DNA from 2 places in the Streptomyces sp. NPDC016562 genome. Region 1 is predicted to be linked to the other one. Evidence: predicted binding sites of a transcription regulator. Region 1 holds the regulator's gene; the other holds the start of a gene.
What was found. The regulator HrcA, encoded in region 1, represses chaperone genes, less so after heat shock. The targets are predictions, from matches to a motif close to TTNGCACTCNGNNNNNCNGAGTGCNAA.
Positions count from the first base shown of each region.

Region 2: a site for HrcA is predicted at 4,868-4,894, ahead of groES (co-chaperone GroES). Genes of this name have one in related genera too.

Region 1 covers NZ_JBIBRZ010000003.1:394,761-406,624, reverse strand. Annotated here, with positions in the region: gene ACF059_RS16935 (nitronate monooxygenase) at 1-60, opposite strand, end outside; gene dnaJ (molecular chaperone DnaJ) at 258-1,397, opposite strand; gene hrcA (heat-inducible transcriptional repressor HrcA) at 1,398-2,414, opposite strand; gene ACF059_RS16920 (MBL fold metallo-hydrolase) at 2,574-3,299, shown strand; gene ACF059_RS16915 (DUF3097 domain-containing protein) at 3,328-4,128, shown strand; gene ACF059_RS16910 (ADP-ribosyltransferase) at 4,230-4,850, shown strand; gene hemW (radical SAM family heme chaperone HemW) at 4,870-6,102, opposite strand; gene ACF059_RS16900 (AMP-dependent synthetase/ligase) at 6,313-8,205, opposite strand; gene lepA (translation elongation factor 4) at 8,442-10,307, opposite strand; gene rpsT (30S ribosomal protein S20) at 10,505-10,771, shown strand; gene holA (DNA polymerase III subunit delta) at 10,964-11,864, opposite strand, start outside.
Region 2 covers NZ_JBIBRZ010000008.1:68,775-80,638, forward strand. Annotated here, with positions in the region: gene ACF059_RS27475 (LysR family transcriptional regulator) at 1-147, opposite strand, end outside; gene ACF059_RS27480 (MOSC domain-containing protein) at 239-925, shown strand; gene ACF059_RS27485 (SDR family oxidoreductase) at 957-1,730, shown strand; gene ACF059_RS27490 (ester cyclase) at 1,860-2,567, shown strand; gene groL (chaperonin GroEL) at 2,655-4,283, opposite strand; gene groES (co-chaperone GroES) at 4,416-4,724, opposite strand; gene ACF059_RS27505 (FtsW/RodA/SpoVE family cell cycle protein) at 5,056-6,471, shown strand; gene ACF059_RS27510 (polysaccharide deacetylase family protein) at 6,488-7,399, opposite strand; gene ACF059_RS27515 (polysaccharide deacetylase family protein) at 7,396-8,349, opposite strand; gene ACF059_RS27520 (methyltransferase domain-containing protein) at 8,422-9,642, shown strand; gene ACF059_RS27525 (hypothetical protein) at 9,662-10,279, opposite strand; gene ACF059_RS27530 (hypothetical protein) at 10,308-10,580, opposite strand; gene tsaD (tRNA (adenosine(37)-N6)-threonylcarbamoyltransferase complex transferase subunit TsaD) at 10,577-11,737, opposite strand; gene rimI (ribosomal protein S18-alanine N-acetyltransferase) at 11,730-11,864, opposite strand, start outside.

The sequences.
Region 1 (11,864 bases):
GCCCGCCATGGGTGCCTGCACGATCGGGTGGGGGGAGAGACCGTTCGGTGCCGTGGACATGGACATGGACTGCATCGTGCCATGTCCCGCTCAGCGGACCGAATCACGGCATTCGCCTGGCATAGTCCGCTTCCCCAGCTGGCGGAGGACTCCCCTCCGGTCCACCTCCGGCCCTCGTCCGGCCGGCTCCGGCCCGATGCGACGAGCCCGGCCCGGGGAATCCCCGGGCCGGGCTCGTGGCGGTGCTCGCGGGCCGGTCAGCGGCCGTTGAACGCGTCCTTCAGGCGGCTGAACAGCCCCTGCTGACCCGGCGCGAACTGCCCGGTGGGCCGCTCCTCGCCGCGCAGCTTCGCCAGCTGGCGCAGCAGGTCCTCCTGCTGGGCGTCCAGCTTGCTCGGGGTGGTGACCTCGACGTGGACGATCAGGTCGCCGCGTCCGCCCCCGCGCAGGTGGGTCACGCCGCGCCCGTGCAGCGGGATCGCCTGGCCGGACTGGGTGCCGGGCCGGATGTCGATCTCCTCCAGCCCGTCCAGCGTCTCCAGCGGGCACTTGGTGCCCAGTGCGGCCGCCGTCATGGGGATGGTCACCGTGCAGTGCAGGTCGTCCCCGCGCCGCTGGAACGTCGGGTGCGGCAGCTCGTGGATCTCCACGTACAGGTCGCCGGCGGGGCCGCCGCCGGGGCCGACCTCGCCCTCGCCCGCGAGCTGGATGCGGGTGCCGTTCTCGACACCGGCCGGGATCTTGACCGTGAGGCTGCGGCGGGAGCGGACCCGGCCGTCGCCCGCGCACTCGGGGCACGGGGTCGGGACGACGGTGCCGAAGCCCTGGCACTGCGGGCAGGGGCGCGAGGTCATGACCTGGCCCAGGAAGGACCGGGTGACCTGCGAGACCTCACCGCGGCCGCGGCACATGTCGCAGGTCTGCGCCGAGGTACCGGGCGCCGCGCCCTCGCCGGAGCAGGTGGTGCAGACGATGGCCGTGTCGACCTGGATGTCCTTGGTGGTCCCGAAGGCCGCCTCGTCCAGTTCCAGGTCGAGGCGGATCATGGCGTCCTGGCCGCGCCGGGTCCGCGAGCGCGGGCCGCGCTGCGAGGACTGGCCGAAGAAGGCGTCCATGATGTCGGAGAAGTTGCCGAAGCCACCCGCCCCGAAACCGCCCGCGCCGCCGCCACCGCCGGAGGCGGACAGCGGGTCGCCGCCGAGGTCGTAGACCTGCTTCTTCTGGGCGTCCGAGAGCACCTCGTAGGCCGCGTTGATCTCCTTGAAGCGCTCCTGCGTCTTCGGGTCCGGATTCACGTCCGGGTGGAGTTCACGCGCGAGGCGCCGGAAGGCCTTCTTGATCTCGTCCTGCGATGCGTCGCGGCGCACGCCGAGAACGGCGTAGTAGTCCGTGGCCACTTACGACTCCGCCAGGATCTGTCCGACGTAACGTGCCACTGCGCGTACCGCTCCCATCGTTCCGGGGTAGTCCATGCGGGTCGGTCCGACCACGCCGAGTTTGGCGACTGTTTCGCCGCCCGAACCGTAACCGACCGAGACGACGGACGTGGAGTTCAGTCCCTCGTAGGCATTCTCATGCCCGATCCGTACGGCCATTCCCGACTCGTTGGCCTCGCCCAGCAGCTTGAGGAGCACGACCTGCTCCTCCAGCGCTTCGAGCACCGGCCTGATCGTCAGGGGAAAATCGTGTCCGAAGCGGGTGAGATTGGCGGTACCGCCGATCATCAGCCGCTCCTCCGCTTCCTCGACCAGGGTTTCGAGGAGGGTCGACAGCACCGTGGAAACGGTGCCGCGGTCCTCGGCCTCGAAGGATTCCGGAAGGTCCTGGACGAGGGGCGGCACATCGGTGAAACGCCGGCCGACGACGCGGCTGTTGAGCCGGGCGCGCAGGTCGGCCAGCGAGGTCTCGCTGAAGGGGCTCGGACAGTCGATCAGCCGCTGCTCGACGCGGCCGGTGTCCGTGATCAGTACGAGCATCAGGCGCGCGGGAGCCAGCGAGAGCAGCTCCACGTGCCGCACGGTCGACCGGGTCAGGCTCGGGTACTGGACGACGGCGACCTGCCGGGTGAGCTGCGCGAGCAGCCGCACCGTGCGCCCGACGACGTCGTCGAGGTCGACCGCGCCGTCGAGGAAGTTCTGGATGGCCCGCCGCTCGGGCGTCGACAGCGGCTTGACCCCCGCCAGCCGGTCGACGAAGAGGCGGTAGCCCTTGTCGGTGGGGATCCGGCCGGCGCTGGTGTGGGGCTGGGCGATGTAGCCCTCCTCCTCCAGCACGGCCATGTCGTTGCGCACGGTGGCGGGCGAGACTCCGAGCCGGTGCCGCTCGGTGAGCGCCTTGGAGCCGACCGGCTCCTCCGTCCCGACGTAGTCCTGGACGATGGCGCGCAGCACTTCGAGTCTGCGTTCGCTGAGCATGCGCACACCTCCAGCTGTGGTCCGTTGCCGTGTACGGCCGTGGTCGTTACTGCCGTGGTCGTTGGCACTCTGGGCGTTCGAGTGCCAGACATCCCCCGCTCAGTGTACGGCCGGGCGGTGAGCCCCTGGCAAGGGAGGCCCGCCAGGTAGCGTCGCCGTATGGACGTGCATTGGGAAGAGGCGGGCTGGGAACGGCTGACCGGACGGGCCGGCCGGCGACGGCTCCCGGTGTGGGACTGCACGGTGGGACTGGTGGTGGGGGACGATTCGGTGCTCCTCGTCGATCCCGGTTCGTGCGTCCGGGAGGGCGCGCAGGTGCGGGCCGAGGCCGAGCGTCTGACGGGTCGGCGCGTGACCCATATCGCATTCACGCACGGCCATTTCGATCACGTCCTGGGCGCGGCGGCCTTCTCCGGGGCCGAGGTGTTCGGGGCGGTCGGACTGGCCGCGCTGCTGTCGGCGGACCGCGACGGGCTGCGGGCGGACGCGGTGCGCCACGGGCTGGCGCCGGCGGAGGCCGCCGAGGCGGTGGACCTGCTGGTGGCGCCCGGGCATCCGGTGTCGGGTGAGTGGACGCTGGAGCTGGGCGGGGTGCAGGTGCTGCTGGCCAATGTGGGGCCCGGGCACACCGGTCACGACCTGGCCGTCTTCGTGCCGGGCGAGCGCGAGGTGGTGTTCTGCGGGGACCTGGTGGAGGAGTCGGGCGAGCCCTTGGCGGGCCCGGACGCGGTGCCCGGCCAGTGGCCCGCCGCCCTGGACCGGCTGCTGTCGCTGGGCGGGGACGACGCGCTGTACGTACCGGGTCACGGTGCGGTGGTCGGGGCGGACTTCGTGCGTGCGCAACGCGCCACACTGGCGGATCGTTTCGGCGTGTCGGGGGCATGACGCCCGCGGCTCTCCTAGTGTCGGCCGGATGCGCGAGTACTCCCCCGACCTGACCCCGCAGTGGAAGCGACCCGCGGCCGTGCCGCAGGTGCCGGCCGAGCCCGACCTGGTGGTCGAGGTGGCGGGTACGGACTTCTGCGGCGCGGTGGTGGCCTGCGAGGCGGGCACGGTGACCCTGGAGGACCGCTTCGGCAAGCGGCGGGTGTTCCCGATGGAGCCGCGGGGCTTCCTGCTGGAGGGCGCCGTCGTCACGCTGGTCCGCCCCTCCCGGGGCCCGTCCGCGCCCGCCCGTACGGCGTCCGGGTCGATCGCCGTGCCGGGCGCGCGGGCCCGGGTGGCCCGGGCGGGCCGGATCTACGTCGAGGGCCGGCACGACGCGGAGCTCGTGGAGCGGGTCTGGGGTGACGACCTGCGCATCGAGGGCGTCGTCGTGGAGTACCTGGAGGGCGTCGACGACCTCCCGGCGGTCGTGGCGGAGTTCGCCCCGGCCCCCGACGCCCGCCTGGGGGTCCTGGTCGACCACCTGGTGCCGGGCTCGAAGGAGTCCCGCATCGCGGCGTCGGTGACCTCGCCGGACGTGCTGGTCGTGGGCCACCCGTACGTGGACGTCTGGCAGGCCGTGAAGCCGTCCGCGCTGGGCATCGCGGCCTGGCCGGTGGTCCCGCGCGGCCAGGACTGGAAGACGGGCGTCTGCCGGGCCCTGGGCTGGCCGCAGAACACCGGGGCCGCCTGGCAGCACATCCTGTCCCGGGTGACCTCGTACCGCGATCTGGAGCCGACCCTGCTGGGCCGCGTCGAGGAACTCATCGACTTCGTGACGGCCCCATAAAGCCCTGTCGGCCGGGCAGGGCGTCAAGGCCGCTCCGGCACACGCTCACCTTCGGGTGACAGTCCGTGTACGGCGGACCACGCGGGGCAAGGGTGCTGATCATGATCACCACTGCCTCGTGGCGGCGCTTCGCCGTCGCCGCCGCGCTCGCCGCCGCCCTGCTCCCGTCCGCCTCCGCCCAGGCGGCCCCCGCGGCCTCCGCCGCGGCCGCCGCTCCGGCGAACTCCTGCCCGGTCGTCGAGGACCACCTCTTCGCCGCCGCCGACCAGCGGGCCGACCTGGACCGCATCACCCCGGCCCCCGCCTGGCGCACCGACTGCAGCCAGCTCTACCGCGCCGACAGCCGTCCGCCGTCGACCGTCTTCGAGGAGGGCTTCCACCCGAAGGACACGCTCACCGGGCAGTACGACATCGAGCAGTACGTCCTGGTCAACCAGCCCTCCCCGTACGTCTCCACGACCTACGACCACGACCTGTACAAGACGTGGTGGAAGAGCGGCTGGAACTACTACATCGACGCCCCCGGCGGGGTGGACGTCAACCGGACCATCGGCGACACCCACAAGTGGGCCTCCCAGGTGGAGGTCGCCTTCCCCGGTGGCATCGACCGTTCCTTCATCGTCGCGGTGTGCCCGGTCGACAAGGTGCGCAAGGTCGAGATCATGAACGAGTGCCAGGACAACCCGTACTACCGCCCCTGGCGCGAGAACTACCCGGGCTGAGCCCCGCCCCGGGACCTGGTCAGTCGACCAGGTCCCGGACCACCGCGTCGGCCAGCAGCCGCCCGCGCAGGGTCAGCACCGCCTGCCCGGCCTCGTACGGGCCGGGCTCCAGCAGTCCGTCCGCCAGGGCGCGGCGGGACGCCGCGAGCCCGGTGGGCGCGAGCAGCGACAACGGGACGCCGTCCACCAGGCGCAGCTCCAGCAGGATCCGCTCGACCCGCCGGTCCTCCTGCGAGAGCAGCTCGCGTCCGGCGCCCGGGGAGCGGCCCTCGGCCAGGGCGGCGGCGTACGCGCCGGGGTGCTTCACGTTCCACCAGCGCACCCCGCCCACGTGCGAGTGCGCTCCCGGTCCGGCGCCCCACCAGTCGGCGCCGCGCCAGTACAGCTCGTTGTGCAGGCAGCGCCCGGCCTGGGAGGTGGCCCAGTTCGAGACCTCGTACCAGGAGTAGCCGGCCTCGGCCATCACCGAGTCCGCGATCAGGTACCGGTCGGCGTGCACGTCGTCGTCCGTCATCGGGACCTCGCCGCGGCGGATCCGCCGCGCGAGCTGCGTGCCCTCCTCCACGATCAGCGCGTAGGCGCTGATGTGGTCGGGCCCGGCGCCCAGCGCCGCCGCGAGGGACTCCCGCCAGTCCTCGTCGGACTCGCCCGGGGTCCCGTAGATCAGGTCCAGGTTCACGTGCTCGAAGCCGGCCGCGCGCGCCTCGGCGACGCACTCCTGCGGCCGTCCCGGCGTGTGCGTGCGGTCGAGCACCTTCAGGACGTGCTGCTTGGCGCTCTGCATGCCGAAGGAGATCCGGTTGAAGCCACCGGCGCGCAGCTCGGCCAGGTAGGCCGGATTGACGGACTCCGGATTGGCCTCGGTGGTGATCTCGGCGTCCTCCGCCAGGCCGAACTCGTCCCGGATCGCCGCGAGCATCCGTACGAGGTCCACGGCGGGCAGCAGCGTCGGCGTGCCGCCGCCCACGAAGACGGTACGGACGGCCCTCGGGTCGTCGCCGAGCACCTTGCGGGCGAGGCGGACCTCGTCGATCAGGGTGTCGGCGTAGTTCTCCCGGGAGGCGAGCACACCGCCGGTGCCCCGCAGCTCGGTGGCCGTGTAGGTGTTGAAGTCGCAGTACCCGCAGCGCGTGGCGCAGTACGGGACGTGCAGGTAGAACCCGAGCGGCCGCTCCCCGGCACCCACCAGGGCGTGCGACGGCAGCGAGCCGTCTTCGGGCATGGGTTCACCGTCGGGCAGTGCGGAAGGCATACCCCCATTGTCCCGCACCGATCCCACCCCTCAGCCCCGCTGGCGCCCCTCCAGCCTCGCCGGCGCCCCTCCAGCCCCGCCGGCGTTTGAGGCGCGGGGTCCGGGGCGGAGCCCCGGCACACGGCCCGCACCGCAGCCAGCCACGCCCCGGCAGGGCAGGGTCCGAGGGCCGCGCCCCCACACCCCACCCCGCCAAGCCCGCGGCCGGCGTCACGCCTCGCGCGACCCCTCGTACATCTCCTCGATCAGGTGCTTGAACTCACGCTCGACCACCGGCCGCTTCAGCTTCAGACTCGGCGTGAGGTCCCCGTGCTCGACGTCGAGATCGCGCGGCAGCAGCCGGAACTTCTTGATCGTCTGCCACCTCTGCAGGCCCTCGTTGAGCGTCTGCACGTACGTCTCGATGAGCCGCACCGTCTCCGGCGCGGCCAGCACCTGCCCGTACGTCTTGCCCTCCAGCCCGTTCTCGGCCGCCCAGACCATGATCGACGGCTGGTCGAGCGCGATCAGGGCCGAGCAGAAGTTCCGGTCGGCGCCGTGCACGACGATGGTCGACACATACGGGCAGATCGCCTTGAACTGGCCCTCGATCTCCGCCGGCGCGACGTACTTGCCGCCCGAGGTCTTGATCAGGTCCTTCTTGCGGTCGGTGATGCGCAGGTAGCCGTCGGCCGAGAGCTCGCCGATGTCCCCCGTGTGCAGCCAGCCGTCGGACTCCAGGACCTCGGCGGTCTTCTCGGGCTGCTGGTGGTAGCCCTGCATGATGCCGGGGCCGCGCAGCAGGATCTCGCCGTCGTCGGCGATGCGGACCTCGGTGCCGGGGAGCGGCTTGCCGACGGTGCCGGTGCGGTAGGCCTCGCCCGGGTTGACGAAGGAGGCCGCGCTGGACTCCGTCAGGCCGTAGCCCTCCAGGATGTGGATGCCCGCGCCGGAGAAGAAGAAGCCGATGTCCGGCGCCAGCGGGGCGGCGCCGGAGACGGCCGCGCGCAGCTTGCCGCCGAAGGCCTCGCGGAGCTTGGAGTAGACGAGCGCGTCCGCGATCTTGTGCTTGGTCGTGAGGCCGAAGGGGGCGCTCGCGCGGCCGGTGCGGCGGTAGTTGTCCTGCGTGACCTTGGCGTACTCGCGGGCGACGCCGACCGACCACTGGAAGATCTTGTATTTGGCGCCGCCGGCGGCGCGCGCCTTGGCGGCCACGCCGTTGTACACCTTCTCGAAGATGCGCGGGACGGCCGCCATGTACGTCGGCTGCACGACCGGCAGGTTCTCGATGATCTTGTCGATGCGGCCGTCGACGGCGGTCACGTGGCCGGCCTCGATCTGCCCGGAGGTCAGCACCTTGCCGAAGACGTGGGCCAGCGGCAGCCACAGGTACTGGACGTCGTCCTTGTGGATCAGGCCGGTGGCGACCATGGCCTTGGCCAGGTACGACCAGTTGTCGTGCAGCAGCCGGACGCCCTTGGGGCGGCCGGTCGTGCCGGAGGTGTAGATGAGGGTGGCGAGCTGGTCGGAGGTGATCGCCGTGATCCGCTCCTTGACCGCCTCGGGGTGCTTGGCGAGGTACTCCTTGCCGCTCGCCTCCAGCTCGGCGAGCGAGAGCACCCAGCCCTCGGGGTCGCCCGGGGCGGCGACGGCGTCGGCGGCGTCCAGGACGACGACGTGGGCGAGGTGCGGCAGGTCGGCGCGGCGCTCGCGCGCCTTCGCCAGCTGCTTCGCGTCCTCGGCGATGAGCACCCGGCTCTCGGAGTCCGCGAGGATGAAGGCCGACTCGTCGGCGTTCGTGCTGGGGTAGATGGTGGTGACCGCGCCGCCGGCGCACATCACGCCGAGGTCGGAGAGGATCCAGTCGACCCGGGTGTTGGAGGACAGCGCGACGCGTTGCTCCGACTCCAGGCCGAGGGCGATCAGCCCGGCGGCGATGGCGAAGACGCGCTCGGCCGCCTGACCCCAGCTGAGCGACTTCCAGTCGTCTGTGGCGCCCTGGCCGCCCGCCGCGGGCACCGGGTACCGGTAGGCCTCGTCGTCGGGCGTCGCGGCGACGCGCTCAAGGAAGAGCGCCGCCACGCTGGGCGGGCGGTTCTCGAGATAGGTCTGTGTGTCGCTCACGACATCCTCCGGACCGGCCCGTGCGGCTGTGCGCGGGCGTAGGGCGCTTGCGGGGCGCTTGGGACTGGCGGGTTTGAGACGTGCCGGCTAGTGACTGGCGAGTAACCGTCGAGCAGTGATCAGACTAGAGCGCGCTCGGCGCGTGCGTAAGGGCCCGCAAGCGGCCGGTTCATAACGAAACAGGCCCCCGCGCCGGAGCGCGGGGGCCTCTTCCGTACCGGACGGCCGGGGGGCGGCTACTTCTTCTTGCCGCTGGACTCGTCGCTGGAGAGGACGGCGATGAAGGCCTCCTGCGGGACCTCCACGGAGCCGACCATCTTCATGCGCTTCTTGCCTTCCTTCTGCTTCTCCAGGAGCTTGCGCTTGCGGGAGATGTCACCGCCGTAGCACTTGGCGAGGACGTCCTTGCGGATGGCGCGGATGGTCTCGCGGGCGATGACGCGGGAGCCGATCGCGGCCTGGATCGGCACCTCGAAGGCCTGCCGCGGGATGAGCTCGCGCAGCTTGGCGACGAGGCGCACACCGTAGGCGTAGGCGGCGTCCTTGTGCGTGACGGCGGAGAAGGCGTCGACCTTGTCGCCGTGCAGCAGGATGTCGACCTTGACGAGGCTGGAGGACTGCTCGCCGGTGGGCTCGTAGTCGAGGGAGGCGTAACCGCGCGTCTTGGACTTCAGCTGGTCGAAGAAGTCGAAGACGATCTCCGCGAGCGGGAGGGTGTAGCGGATCTCGACCCGGTCCTCGGAGAGGTAGTCCATGCCGAGCAGGGTGCCGCGGCGCTGCTGGCAGAGCTCCATGATGGCGCCGATGAACTCGGTCGGGGCGAGCACCGTGGCCCGTACGACCGGCTCGAACACGTCCGAGATCTTGCCCTCGGGGAACTCGCTCGGGTTGGTGACGCTGACTTCCTTGCCGTCCTCCATGACCACGCGGTAGATCACGTTGGGGGCGGTGGCGATCAGGTCGAGGCCGAACTCGCGCTCAAGGCGCTCGCGGACCACGTCCAGGTGCAGCAGGCCGAGGAAGCCGACGCGGAAGCCGAAGCCCAGGGCGGCCGAGGTCTCCGGCTCGTAGACGAGCGCGGCGTCGTTGAGCTGGAGCTTGTCGAGGGCCTCGCGCAGGTCGGGGTAGTCCGAGCCGTCGAGCGGGTACAGGCCCGAGAAGACCATCGGCTTCGGGTCCTTGTAGCCGCCGAGGGCCTCGGTCGCGCCGTTGCTCAGGCTGGTGATCGTGTCACCGACCTTGGACTGACGGACGTCCTTCACGCCGGTGATGATGTAGCCCACCTCGCCGACGCCGATGCCGTCGGCCGGGGTCATCTCCGGGGAGGAGACGCCGATCTCCAGCAGCTCGTGCGTGGCGCCGGTCGACATCATCCGGATGCGCTCGCGCTTGTTGAGCTGGCCGTCGACGACACGGACGTAGGTCACGACACCGCGGTACGAGTCGTAGACCGAGTCGAAGATCATGGCGCGGGCCGGGGCGTCCTTGGGACCGACCGGGGCCGGGACCGTGGCGACGATCTTGTCGAGCAGGGCGTCCACGCCGAGACCGGTCTTGGCCGAGACGCGCAGGACGTCCTCGGGCTGGCAGCCGACCAGGTTCGCCAGCTCCTCGGCGAACTTCTCCGGCTGGGCGGCCGGCAGGTCGATCTTGTTCAGGACCGGGACGATCGCGAGGTCCTTCTCCATCGCCAGGTACAGGTTGGCGAGGGTCTGCGCCTCGATGCCCTGGGCGGCGTCCACGAGGAGGACCGTGCCCTCGCACGCGGCGAGGGAGCGGGAGACCTCGTAGGTGAAGTCGACGTGCCCGGGGGTGTCGATCATGTTGAGGACGTGGGTCTTGCCCTGGCCCTCGCCCGTGGTCGGCGCCCAGGGCAGCCGGACCGCCTGGGACTTGATCGTGATGCCGCGCTCACGCTCGATGTCCATGCGGTCGAGGTACTGAGCGCGCATCTGCCGCTGGTCGACGACACCGGTGAGCTGGAGCATCCGGTCGGCAAGGGTCGACTTGCCGTGGTCGATGTGCGCGATGATGCAGAAATTGCGGATCAGCGCCGGGTCGGTACGGCTCGGCTCGGGCACGTGGCTGGGGATCGCGGGCACGCAGTGTCCTGATTCTCGGTCGCAGTCGGAACTCGGAACGGAGTCTGAGTACTCCCATGGTCCCATGGACGGGGTAGTGCGCTCGGTTTGGGCCACCAGAAGCGTGGCTGGTACCCTGGGCAGCTGTGTCTCGTATGCCCTCTCAGCTGTCGAGGCACAATCCGAAGATCAAACTCTGAACCTGAAAAGGCTCTTTCGTGGCGAACATCAAGTCCCAGATCAAGCGGAACAAGACGAACGAGAAGGCGCGCCTGCGCAACAAGGCCGTCAAGTCTTCGCTCAAGACCGCGATCCGCAAGGCCCGCGAGGCCGTCCTCGCCGGTGACGTCGAGAAGGCCACCGTGGCTTCCCGTGACGCCGCGCGTGCGCTCGACAAGGCTGTCTCGAAGGGTGTCATCCACAAGAACGCCGCCGCCAACAAGAAGTCGGCGCTGGCCTCCAAGGTTGCCTCCCTCCAGGGCTGAGCTCTGATGTGATCGCCGGAACGGATCCAGCGGGCCCTCTCTCCCGCTCCTGACCGGCACCCCGCGCCGCACACGAAGCGTTCGCCACGCGGGTGCGGCGCAACCGAAGCAGTGACCGAAGGCCCCGGCCGCCACCCTTCCCCAGGGTGCCGGCCGGGGCCTTCGCGTTACCCGGGACGTCCGGGGCCGTTCCTAGGACCGGCGGGGGCGGGCGGCTCGGGCCACCGCCACGACGGCCTTCTCCAGGGCGTATTCGGGGTCGTCGCCACCGCCCTTGACCCCCGCGTCGGCGGCGGCCACGGCGCGCAGCGCCTCCGAGACCCCGTCGGCCGACCAGCCCCGCATCTGCTGGCGGACCCGGTCGATCTTCCACGGCGGCATGCCGAGGTCCCGGGCGAGGTCGCCGGGGCGGGCTCCGCGCGGGGCGGAGGCCAGCTTGCCGATCGCGCGGACCGCCTGGGCCAGGGCGCTGGTGATCAGGACCGGCGCGACTCCGGTGGACAGGGACCAGCGCAGGGCTTCCAGGGCCTCCGCCGCACGCCCCTCGACCGCCCGGTCGGCGACCGTGAAGCTGGAGGCCTCGGCCCGGCCCGTGTAGTAGCGGCCGACGACCGCCTCGTCGATGGTGCCCTCGACGTCCGCGCACAGCTGCGCCGCCGCGCTCGCCAGCTCCCGCAGGTCGCTGCCGATCGCGTCGACGAGGCTCTGGCACGCCTCCGGGGTCGCCGACCGGCCCAGCGCGCGGAACTCGCCCCGAACGAAGGACAGCCGGTCCGCCGGCTTCGTCATCTTCGGACAGGCGATCTCCCGCGCGCCCGCCTTGCGCGCCGCGTCCAGCAGGCCCTTGCCCTTGACGCCGCCCGCGTGGAGGAGGACCAGGACGATCTCCTCGTAGGGCGCGTCGAGGTAGGCCTTGACCTCCTTGACCGAGTCCGCGGACAGGTCCTGCGCGTTGCGCACAACCAGGACCTTGCGCTCGGAGAAGAGGGAGGGGCTCGTCAGCTCGGCCAGCGTGCCGGGCTGGAGCTGCTCGGGGGCGAGGTCGCGGAGGTCCGTGTCGGCGTCGGCGGCGCGGGCGGCCGCCACCACGTCC
Region 2 (11,864 bases), on a different contig from region 1:
CAGCAGCGGGGTTCCGGCCGACTGTTCGAGCGCCTTCATCTGCTGGGAGACGGCGGGCTGGGTGCAGCCGAGCTCTCGTGCGGCGGCTGAGAAGGATCCGGTCCCGGCGACAGCGCGCAGTACCCGGAGATGACGTGCCTCAATCACCCTTCGAGCATAAGGCCTGCTTTGACCGTCGCACGAATGCCTCTGTAACGCTTTGGGTCGAAAGGACCCTACCGTGATGCCCATGGGCACCATGCATCTGATTTCCGTGAACATCGGCCGCGCCACGGCCGTGGACTACACCGACGCCGAGAGCGGGGCGACGGGCATCGGCAAGCGCCCGGTCCCCGGGCCGGTCCGCGTCGTCTCCCCCGGCCCCACGGCCACCGGCCTCGGCAGCGGCCTGGAGGGCGACGCCGTCTGCGACCGCCGCTTCCACGGCGGCGACCACCAGGCCGTCTACGCGTACGCGCGCGAGGACCTGGACCGCTGGGAGCGCGAGCTCGGCCGCGAGCTGCCCGGCGGGATCTTCGGCGAGAACCTCACCACCTCCGGCATCGACCTGAACACCGCGCTGCTCGGCGAGCGCTGGCGGGTCGGCGCCGACGTCGTCCTCGAAGTGGCGTCGGCCCGCATCCCCTGCCGGACCTTCCAGGGCGCCCTGAACGAGGACGGCTGGGTCAAGCGGTTCACCCGGGAGGGCCGTCCGGGCGCGTACCTGCGGGTGATCCGGGAGGGCTCGATCGCGGCCGGCGACCCCGTCGAGGTCATCCACCGGCCGGACCACGAGGTGACCGTGGAGCTGTGGTTCCGCGCCTTCACCACCGAGCGCTCGCTGCTGCCGCGCACCCTGGCGGCGGGCGGGGCGATGCGGCCGGAGGCGCACGAGCACGTGCGCCAGTACATGGAGAAGTGCCGGGCCGAGGCCGGGGCGAGGTAGCGCCGTTATCTCACTCGTCTAGGTTGCGCCTATGACGACTGCGTTGATTACGGGATCCACGGCGGGCATCGGCGCCGCATTCGCCCGGCGGCTGGCCGCCCAGGGGCACAACCTCGTGCTGGTGGCGCGCGACACCAAGCGGCTCGGCGAACAGGCCACCGAACTGCACGACCGGCACGGCATCGAGGCCGACGTGCTGGCCGCCGACCTCTCCACGGAGGAGGGCATCGCGGCGGTCGAGCAGCGCCTCGGCGACCGCACCCACCCGGTCGACCTGCTGGTCAACAACGCGGGCTTCGGCAACAAGGGCCGCTACCTCGAAGTCCCCATGGCCGACGAGCTGACCATGCTGAAGGTGCACATCGAGGCGGTGCTGCGGCTGACCTCGGCGGCCACCGGGTCGATGCGCTCGCGCGGCCGGGGCGGCGTCATCAACGTCGCCTCGGTGGCCGCCTTCGTACCCCGCGGTACGTACGGGGCGAGCAAGGCCTGGGTCGTGCAGTTCACCCAGGGCGCGGCGCGGGACCTGTCCGGATCCGGGGTGCGGCTGATGGCGCTGTGCCCCGGCTTCGTGCGCACGGAGTTCCACGAGCGCGCCGGCATGGGCACGGACAACATCCCCGGCTGGATGTGGCTGGACGCCGACAAGCTGGTGGCCGCGGCCTTGGCCGATCTGGCCCGAGGCAAGACCGTGTCCGTCCCGGACCCGCGGTACAAGGCGCTGATGGGCGTGGTGAAGCTGACGCCGCGCGGACTGCTGGGCGGGATGACCTCGCGCACGGGCCGCAAGTACGGGCCGCAATAGGAGGGGCCGCAGCGGGACGGGCCGCAGGAGGAGGGCGCAGCGGTACGGGCCCTCCGTCCTCTCCCCCAACCCGCCGAATGGGTGATATCTCCCTAAAATGGACGTGTCCCATCCAGCCCGGGAGACGCCATGACATTCGTACAGATCATCGATTACAAGACCAGTCGGCAGGACGACCTCAACCAGCTGCTCGACCGGTACGTCTCGCAGAGCCAGGGCAAGCGGACCGTCACCCACAGCATCGTGGGCCGGGACCGCGCGAACGAGAACCACTACGTGGACGTGGTCGAATTCCCCTCGTACGAAGAGGCCATGAAGAACTCTCAGCTCCCGGAGACGGACAAGATGTTCCAGGAGATGGTGGCCCTCTGTGACGGGATGCCCAGCTTCACCAACCTGGACGTGGTCCGCGACGAGAACCTCAACAAGATGCTCGTGGACCGCATGTTCGACGAGCTCGCCATGACGGGCGACCGCGCGACCGCCGAGGAGATCTTCGCCTCCGACTACGTCGACCACGACATCGTCCAGGCCGACCCCAACGCCCAGGGGATCGACAGCGTCATGGCCGACCTGACCATGTGGCGGTCCGCCTTCGACGACATGTCCTTCACCAAGGACCAGCAGATTGCCGAAGGCGACTTCGTCACCACCCTGTGGACGTGGAACGCCACGCACACGGGCGAGTTCATGGGCATGGCCCCGACCGGCAAGAAGGTCAGCACGACCGGCACGACGACCTTCCGCTGCAAGGACGGCCAGCTCGCCGAGGGCTGGTGGAACTACGACGTCATGAGCGTGATGCGCCAGCTGGGCATCACCGAGATGCCCGCCTGAGCGCGCACTCCCCCGGCCCACGCGAAGGCCCCCGCCCCGCCGTACGAAACGGCGGGACGGGGGCCTTTCGGCTATGCGGCGACAGCGTCAGTGGCTGTGGCCGTGACCGTGACCGTGGCCCGCGTCGGCCTCTTCCTCCGCCGGCTTCTCGACGACCAGGGTCTCGGTCGTGAGCAGCAGGGAGGCGATGGAAGCGGCGTTCTCCAGCGCGGAGCGGGTGACCTTCACCGGGTCGATGACGCCGGCCTTGACCAGGTCGCCGTACTCGCCGGTGGCGGCGTTGAAGCCCTGGCCCTTGTCGAGCTCGGCGACCTTCGAGGTGATGACGTACCCCTCGAGACCGGCGTTCTCGGCGATCCAGCGCAGCGGCTCGACGGCGGCGCGGCGCACGACCGCGACACCGGTGGCCTCGTCGCCCGACAGGCCGAGGTTGCCCTCCAGGACCTTGACGGCGTGGACGAGGGCGGAGCCACCGCCGGAGACGATGCCCTCCTCGACCGCGGCGCGGGTCGCCGAGATGGCGTCCTCGAGGCGGTGCTTCTTCTCCTTGAGCTCCACCTCGGTGGCGGCGCCGACCTTGATGACGCAGACGCCGCCGGCGAGCTTCGCCAGGCGCTCCTGCAGCTTCTCGCGGTCCCAGTCCGAGTCGGTGGACTCGATCTCGGCCTTGATCTGGTTGACGCGGCCCGCGACGTCCTCGGAGTTGCCGCCACCGTCGACGATGGTGGTGTCGTCCTTGGAGATCGTCACGCGGCGGGCGGAGCCCAGTACGTCCAGACCGGCCTGGTCGAGCTTGAGGCCGACCTCCTCGGCGATGACGGTGGCACCGGTGAGGGTGGCCATGTCCTGGAGCATCGCCTTGCGGCGGTCACCGAAGCCGGGGGCCTTGACGGCGACCGCGTTGAAGGTGCCGCGGATCTTGTTGACGACGAGGGTGGAGAGCGCCTCGCCCTCGACGTCCTCGGCGATGATCAGCAGCGGGCGGGAGCCGCCGGCCTGGATGACCTTCTCCAGCAGGGGCAGGAGGTCCTGGATCGAGGAGATCTTGCCCTGGTTGATCAGGATGTACGGGTCGTCGAGGACGGCCTCCATACGCTCCTGGTCGGAGACCATGTACGGGGAGAGGTAGCCCTTGTCGAAGGCCATGCCCTCGGTGAACTCCAGCTCCAGGCCGAAGGCGTTGGACTCCTCGACGGTGATGACACCGTCCTTGCCGACCTTGTCCATCGCCTCGGCGATGAGCTCGCCGACCTGGGCGTCCTGCGCGGAGAGCGCGGCCACGGCGGCGATGTCGGACTTGTCCTCGATCGGGCGGGCGGTCGCGAGGAGCTCCTCGGACACGGCCTTGACCGCGGCGTCGATGCCCTTCTTCAGGGCGGCCGGGGAGGCACCCGCGGCGACGTTGCGCAGACCCTCGCGGACCAGCGCCTGGGCCAGCACGGTGGCGGTGGTGGTGCCGTCACCCGCGATGTCGTTGGTCTTGGTCGCCACCTCCTTCACGAGCTGCGCGCCCAGGTTCTCGTACGGGTCGTCCAGCTCGACCTCGCGGGCGATGGTGACACCGTCGTTGGTGATGGTGGGCGCGCCGAACTTCTTGTCGATGACGACGTTGCGGCCCTTGGGGCCGATCGTCACCTTGACCGTGTCGGCAAGCTTGTTGACGCCGCGCTCGAGGGCGCGACGGGCGTCCTCGTCAAACTTAAGAATCTTCGGCATGGGAGCGGTTAGCCCTCTCGTTGCGATCCCCGGCCGCTCACCGCGACCGCCTAGAACGAACTACGCCCCTCGCCGCCCGGCATCAGCAGGGGTGACCAGGGGCGTAGCTCAAAGCAAAACTGGAGAAGTGACTTACTTCTCGACGATCGCGAGCACGTCGCGGGCCGAGAGGACGAGGTACTCCTCGCCGCTGTACTTCACTTCGGTGCCGCCGTACTTGCTGTAGAGCACGATGTCGCCGACGTTGACGTCCAGCGGGAGACGCTGGCCGTCCTCGAAGCGGCCCGGGCCCACCGCAAGGACGACGCCCTCCTGGGGCTTCTCCTTCGCGGTGTCCGGGATGACCAGGCCAGAGGCCGTGGTCTGCTCGGCGTCGAGCGGCTGGACCACAATGCGGTCCTCGAGCGGCTTGATGGCAACCTTGGAGCTGGTGGTCGTCACGATCCGACCTCCCCCTTCGGAGATCCGGGGTTAACTGTCTGAGGTGGCGACCAGGTCGATCCGTCGTCGCGGGTGCCGGATCTGCCTGTCGCTGTGTTGGCACTCACCAGTGGCGAGTGCCAGATGCGACACTATTCCGGCGATTAGCACTCGGTCAAGCGGAGTGCCAATTCTCGCCGTCGGCGTTGCGCGGATCGCGCCGGTGAGCCGCCGAAAATGGCGTACGTGCGTTCGAATTCACCCCCGGAAGGAACCATGGGGAGGGTGTCGGCGTCGTAGATAATATGAAGATAAAGCGGCTGATAGCCGAGCAGATCGGACCCGGTGTCCCGTGCGCGGCCTGAAACCGCTGACGCCGGCGGGCGCCCGACGCCGCACCGAGGCGCTCCTGCTGGCCTTCGTCATCGTCATCGCCGTCCTCGGCCACGCCGGCGCCGGCCTCGCCATGAACGACGAGCTCCCGCCGAACCTCGCCGGCTTCGCCGTCAGCATGACCCTGCTGTCGCTGGTCGGGCACTTGGGCGTGCGCCGCTTCGCCGCCCACGCGGATCCGCTGGTCTTCCCGCTCGCCATGCTGCTGTCCGGGCTCGGGCTGGTGCTCCTGCACCGCCTGGACCAGGGCTACATCGAGCGCTACAACTCGGAGGCGAACGCCCCCGGACAGCTGGTGTGGACGGTGGTCGGGGTCGCCGCCTGCCTCCTGGTCCTGGCGCTGCTGCGCGACCACCGGCTGCTGCAACGGTTCATCTACATCACGATGGCCGTCGCGCTGGTGCTGCTGATCGCACCGGCCTTCTTCGGCGCGGACACCTACGGCGCCAAACGCTGGATCAAACTCTTCGGCTTCTCACTCCAGCCCGGCGAGTTCGTGAAGATCATGATCGCGGTCTTCTTCGCCGGATACCTGGTCGTCCACCGGGACTCCCTCGCCCTGACCGGCCGCAGGTTCATGGGCGTGCGCCTGCCCCCGATGCGCCAGCTCGGCCCGATCGTCACCGTGTGGGTCGTCTCGATGCTCGTGCTGGTCTTCGAACGCGACCTCGGCACGTCACTGATCTTCTTCGGCGTGTTCGTGGTGATGCTGTACGTGGCCACCGAACGCACCGGCTGGATCGTGTGCGGCGTGCTCATGGCCGCGGTGGGCGCCTTCGTGGTCGGCTCGACGGAGCCGCACGTCAAGGCGCGCGTGGCGGCGTGGCTGAACCCGCTCTCGTACTACTGGGAGGTGCGGCCGCCGGGGGTCACCTCGGACCAGTCGGCGCAGGCGCTGTTCAGCTTCGGCACGGGCGGCGTCTCGGGCACCGGCCTGGGCCTGGGCCACCCCGAGTTGATCGCGTTCGCCGGGCGCAGCGACTTCATCCTGACCACGGTGGGCGAGGAGCTCGGCCTGGCCGGGGTCATGGCCGTCCTGATCCTCTACGCGCTCCTGGTGCAGCGGGGGCTGCGCATGGCGCTCGGCGCGCGCGACCCCTTCGGCAAACTGCTGGCGGTGGGCCTGGCCTCGGCGCTGGCCCTCCAGGTCTTCGTGGTCGCGGGCGGCGTCACCGGCCTGATCCCCCTGACGGGCAAGGCCCTGCCCTTCCTGGCGAAGGGCGGCTCCTCGCTCCTGGCGAACTGGATCATGATCGCCCTGCTCCTGCGCATCAGCGACAGCGCGGAGCGCCAACGCGAGGCGGACATCCGCGAGGCGGCCGGGGGGCTTCAGGCCGGTGGGCTTCCGGTCGCGGAAGCCGCGCCCTACAGGTAGTCCTCACCCGTAGCCCTCACAGGTAGTCCTCCAGGCGCCCTATCCGGTAGCCCTGTTCCTGGATGCGCTGGAGCATGCGGGTCGTCATCTGGGTTTCCGTCGAGCCCTTGAGCTCGGAGGGGCCGCGGAAGTGGGCCAGGATGATGTCGCCCGGCGTGAGGGTGGAGCCCGCGGCGTACTGGAAGTCGTTGATCTGCATCGAGACCCGCCACAGGACCAGGGACGAGACCCCGCACTCCGAGGCTGCCCGGAGGGTGTCGTCGTTGTAGTTGCCGAACGGCGGGCGGAAGAGCGGCGGGCGCTGGCCGAAGCGCTTCTCCAGGCGGTCCTGCTGGCCGCATATCTCCTTCTTCTGCCCCTCGTAGGACAGGGTCCGCAGGTTCGGGTGCGTCAGCGTGTGGTTGTTCACGGTGCTCGCCGAGCCGTTGTCGCGGAGCTTCTCGAAGTGCCCGTAGTCCGACGAGGCCACACTGTCCGTCAGGAACATGCTGATCGGCAGCTTCAGGTCGGCCGCCATCTTCAGGAACTCGGGGTCCTTCTCCGCGCCGTCGTCGAAGGTCAGGAAGACGACCTTGTCCTGGGGCGGCACGGGTATTCGGTCTATCACGGGCACCTTGCCCGGGGCCGCCTTCGGTATCTGCGGCTTCTGGGCGGGCTTGGGCGCGTACGCGAGGGGGGCCGTCAGGCCCCACTTCCTGTACGCCTCGTCGGAGGCGGAGCCGGCCCCCGGCGACGCCGCGGACGCCGACGGCGTGGCGGCGCCCTTCGGCTCCTTCGAGTCCTTCGGGTCCTTGGCCCCCGACGGTTCCTGGGACGCCTTGCGGCCCAGTCGCTCGATGGGCTCCACGCTGTCCCCGCACCCCGTCAGGGACAGCGCGAGCACGCCGGCCGCCAGCGTTCCGGCTACCAACCGGCGCGCGCACTTCACAGATAGTCCTCCAGGCGAGCCACGGCATACCCCTTGTCCGTGACGGTCTTCATGACATGACGGATCATGTCAGGCATCGTGCCCTTCCAGTCCTCCTTGCCGCGGAAGTGCGTGAGGATGATGTCACCGGGGTGCAGATCGCGGTCCCACTCCCGGTAGTCCATCCGGTTCGTGAACGCCTCGGCGTTCCACAGCGGAACCGCCTTGATGCCGCAGGACTTGGCTGCGCGCAGCGTGTCCTGGTTGTAGTTGCCGTACGGCGGCCGGAAGAGGGTCGGCCGCTTGCCGAACTGCTTCTGGATGGTGTCCTGCTGGCCGCAGATCTCCTGGCGCTGCTTCTCGTACGACAGGCCCGGCATGTAGCGGTGGTTGAGCGTGTGGTTGTTCAGCGTGACGCCCGCGGCCTGCATGTCCTTGAAGTACGGGTAGTTGTCCTTGACGAGGTAGTCGCTGAGGAAGGCCGTGTACGGGATCTTCAGTTCCCGCATCATCCTCAGGAACTCGGGATCCTTCTCGGACCCGTCGTCGATCGTCAGGAAGACGACCTTGTCCTCCGTGGGGATGGTGGTGAAGACCGGCGGGTACTCCTCCTGGTCCTCCACCTCGAAGCCGTCGCGGGTGGTGATCTCGGGCTTGTGCTTCGGCGCCGCCGGGGCGCTGAGCGGGACCTTGGCCAGGCCCCACTTCTTCGCCGCGGCGATGCGCGCCTGCTGGGCCGCCTTGGCCTTCTCGGCGGCGCTGAGCGCGCCGGCCGCGCCGGCCGCCTCCGCGCCCTGGCCGGCCTTCGCCTTCTGCGCCTTGTCGGGCGTCGCGGACCCACCGGAGCCGCACGCCGTCCCCAGGGCCGCGACCAACAGGGCGGCCAGGGCCACCCCGAACCGGCCGCGCGGACCCGCCGCGTACCGGTGACCTTGTTGCGCGTTATCTTGCTTTTGTCCTACTAGCTGCATAGCTGCGCATCCTGGCACCCGACACACCGGCACCCAGGAAGACACCGCGAGGGGGCCCCGACCTTCCTTCGAGTGGCCCACAGCGCCCGTCGCCCCGTCGCCGACAATGGACCCGTGACCCCCGAAGACTTCGCCGCCCTCCTCACCTCCGAGGGCCGCGCCCTCCTGGACTCGCTGCGCGACTACGACCCCGCGCAGGAGCTGGCCGTGGCCACCCGGCTGCGCCGCGAGCACCCCGCCGGGCTGGTCTCGGCCGCGCTCGGCCAGGCCCGGCTGCGGCAGCGCGCGGTGGCGAAGTTCGGCCCGCAGGACGCCTTCCGGATGTACTTCACCCCCGGCGGCGGTGAGATGGCCACCCGCGCCTCCGTGGCCTCGTACCGCGCCCGGCGGCTCGCGGACCTCGGCGTGCGCAGCGTCGCCGACCTGTGCTGCGGCATCGGCGGAGACGCCCTCGCGCTGGCACGGCTGGGCATCCGGGTGCTCGCGGTGGACCACGACCCGCTGACCGTCGCCGTCGCACGGGCCAACGCCGAGGCCCTGGGCCTGGCGGACCTGATCGAGGTCAGGGAGGCGGACGTGACGCAGGTGGACACCTCCGACTACGACGCCGTCTTCATCGACCCGGCCCGGCGCGGGGGCCGCGGGAGGATCTTCGATCCGGAGTCGTACTCCCCGCCGCTGTCCTGGGCCGTGGAGAGCGCCCGTACGGCGAAGCACGCCGCCATCAAGATCGCCCCCGGGATCCCGCACGAGGCCGTGCCGGACGGGGCCGAGGCCGAGTGGATCTCCGACCACGGGGACGTCAAGGAGGCCGTGCTCTGGTTCGGGACCGCGCCCGGGACCGTGCGCGCCACCCTCCTGCCCGGGCCGCGCGCCCTGCGCACCACCGCTCCGCTGCCCGACCCGCAGGCCGGTCCCGTGGGCCGCTGGCTCTACGAGCCCGACGGCGCCGTGATCCGGGCGCACCTGGTCGCGGAGGTGGCCGAGCAGCTGGACGGCCGGCTGATCGACCCGACGATCGCCTACATCACCGCGGACGAGCTGCGGGAGACGCCGTACGCGACCGCGTACGAGATCACCGACGTGCTGCCCTTCGGCCTGAAGAAGCTGAAGGCGCTGCTGCGCGAGCGCGGGGTGGGCGTCCTGACGGTGAAGAAGCGCGGCTCCGCGATCGAGCCGGAGGAGCTGCGCAGGAAGGTCAAACCGCAGGGGCCGCACTCCGCGACCGTCTTCCTGACCCGGGTGGCGGGCGCCCCCTCGATGCTGATCGGACGGCCCGCCGGCGGCGAGTGACCTGCGGTGCGGCCCCGGGCTACTGCGCGCGCGGGAAGGCGCGTACGGCCCAGCGGAAGTGCACCGCCGCCTTGGCGACGCCCAGCAGGCCGGTGATCCACAAGATCATGCCCAGGCCCATGACGGACCCGACCTCGCCGTACGTGTCGTAGCCCGGGCGGGCCGTCGAGGCGGTCCAGTAGCTCAGCCCCAGTCCCGCCGCGGCCAGGGGCAGGGAGGCCAGCAGCCAGGTCAGGCTCCGCCACGGCGCGCGCAGCCGGGCGTCGGCGGCCGCGTCCCGGTACACCCCGGCCCAGGCGCGCAGCAGCCCGCGCACCTGGCGGTCCCTGCGGGCGAGCGAGGCGAACCAGATCCCGGCCGGGGCGAGCACGCCGGCGCCGAGCGTGGCGCAGGCGTACGCGAGGGCGAGGGAGAGCCCGTCGTGCGTCTCGAAGGCCATCCAGGCCATGCCGACGAAGCCCCAGCCCAGCGCGAAGAGCGCCGAGACGGCCCAGAGGAGCAGCAACCCCCCGATGCCCAGGCTGCGTCGGTCGAGCTCGCGCAGGAAGCGCGCGCGGTCGGCCCGTACGGTGTCTTCGTCCAGCTGGGCGAGCACGTGCGCGGGAGGCGGCGGAGGCGGCAGGTCACGGCGGAGCATGCACATGACCATATCCGCGCGCGTCCGGTCAGCCCCCGTCGACCTCCACCGACTCGAACCGCCAGCGGTGCACCGCCCGCGTGATCAGGTCCGGCTCCGGTTCGGGCAGTTCGGGGAGGTCCGCGGCCACCCCTTCGGCCGCCTCCCACCAGGTGATGACCAGCACCCGGTCCTGCGGGGCCCGGAACACCTCGCGGCGCACCGGTTCGCGCGCGAGGACCTGGGCCCGGGCCCACTCCAGCAGCTCGTTGCCCCGGCCGGAGACCGCCCGGGCCTCCCACATCAGCGCGACCGTGCTCACGAGTACAGGTTGTCCTTGCTCAGCTCGTGCACGTGATCGTGGTCGTGGTTGTGGCCGTGCCCGTGCGCGTGCCCGTGGGCGTGCTCCTGGTCGGGGTCGTGCCCGGCTGCCTGGGCGCCCGGCACGTGCGGGTCCGTGACCGGCAGCGAGGAGTCCGCCGACAGGTCCCAGTCGGAGGCCGCGCGGTTGCGCTTGACCATCTCGGCACCCAGCGCCGCCACCATCGCGCCGTTGTCGGTGCACAGCCCCGGCCGCGGCACCCGCAGGATGATCCCGGCGTCGTCGCACCGCTCCTGCGCCAGCGAGCGCAGCCGGGAGTTGGCCGCCACGCCGCCGCCGATCATCAGGTGGTCCACGCCCTCGTCCTTGCAGGCGCGGATGGCCTTGCGCGTCAGCACGTCCACGACGGCCTCCTGGAAGGACGCGGCCACGTCGCGCACCGGCACCTCCTCGCCCGCGCTCCGCTTCGCCTCGATCCAGCGGGCGACGGCCGTCTTGAGCCCGGAGAAGGAGAAGTCGTACGCCGGATCGCGCGGCCCGGTCAGCCCGCGCGGGAAGGCGATCGCCTTCGGGTCACCCTCGCGCGCGAGCCGGTCGATGACCGGACCGCCGGGGAAGCCCAGCTGCAGCACGCGCGCGATCTTGTCGAAGGCCTCGCCCGCCGCGTCGTCGATGGTCGCGCCGAGCGGCCGTACGTCGGAGGTGATGTCCGGTGCCAGCAGCAGCGAGGAGTGCCCGCCGGACACCAGCAGCGCCATCGTCGGCTCCGGCAGCGGCCCGTGCTCCAGCTGGTCCACGCAGATGTGCGAGGCCAGGTGGTTCACCCCGTACAGCGGCTTGCCCAGGGCGTAGGCGTACGCCTTGGCCGCCGAGACGCCCACCAGCAGCGCCCCCGCGAGGCCCGGGCCGGCCGTGACCGCGATGCCGTCGAGGTCACGGGCGCTGACCCCGGCCTGCTTCAGGGCGCGCTCGATGGTCGGGACCATCGCCTCCAGGTGGGCGCGCGAGGCCACCTCGGGCACGACGCCGCCGAAGCGCGCGTGCTCGTCGACGCTCGACGCGACCGCGTCCGCGAGCAGGGTGGTGCCGCGGACGACGCCGACGCCGGTCTCGTCGCAGGACGTCTCGATGCCGAGGACGAGCGGTTCGTCAGCCATTGCTCTCACTGCTCTCAGTTCGTGCTTGTGCGGGGTCGGTCAGTCGCATGACGAGCGCGTCGACGTTGCCGGGCTGGTAGTAGCCGCGCCGGAAGCCGATGGGCTCGAAGCCGAAGCGCTCGTACAG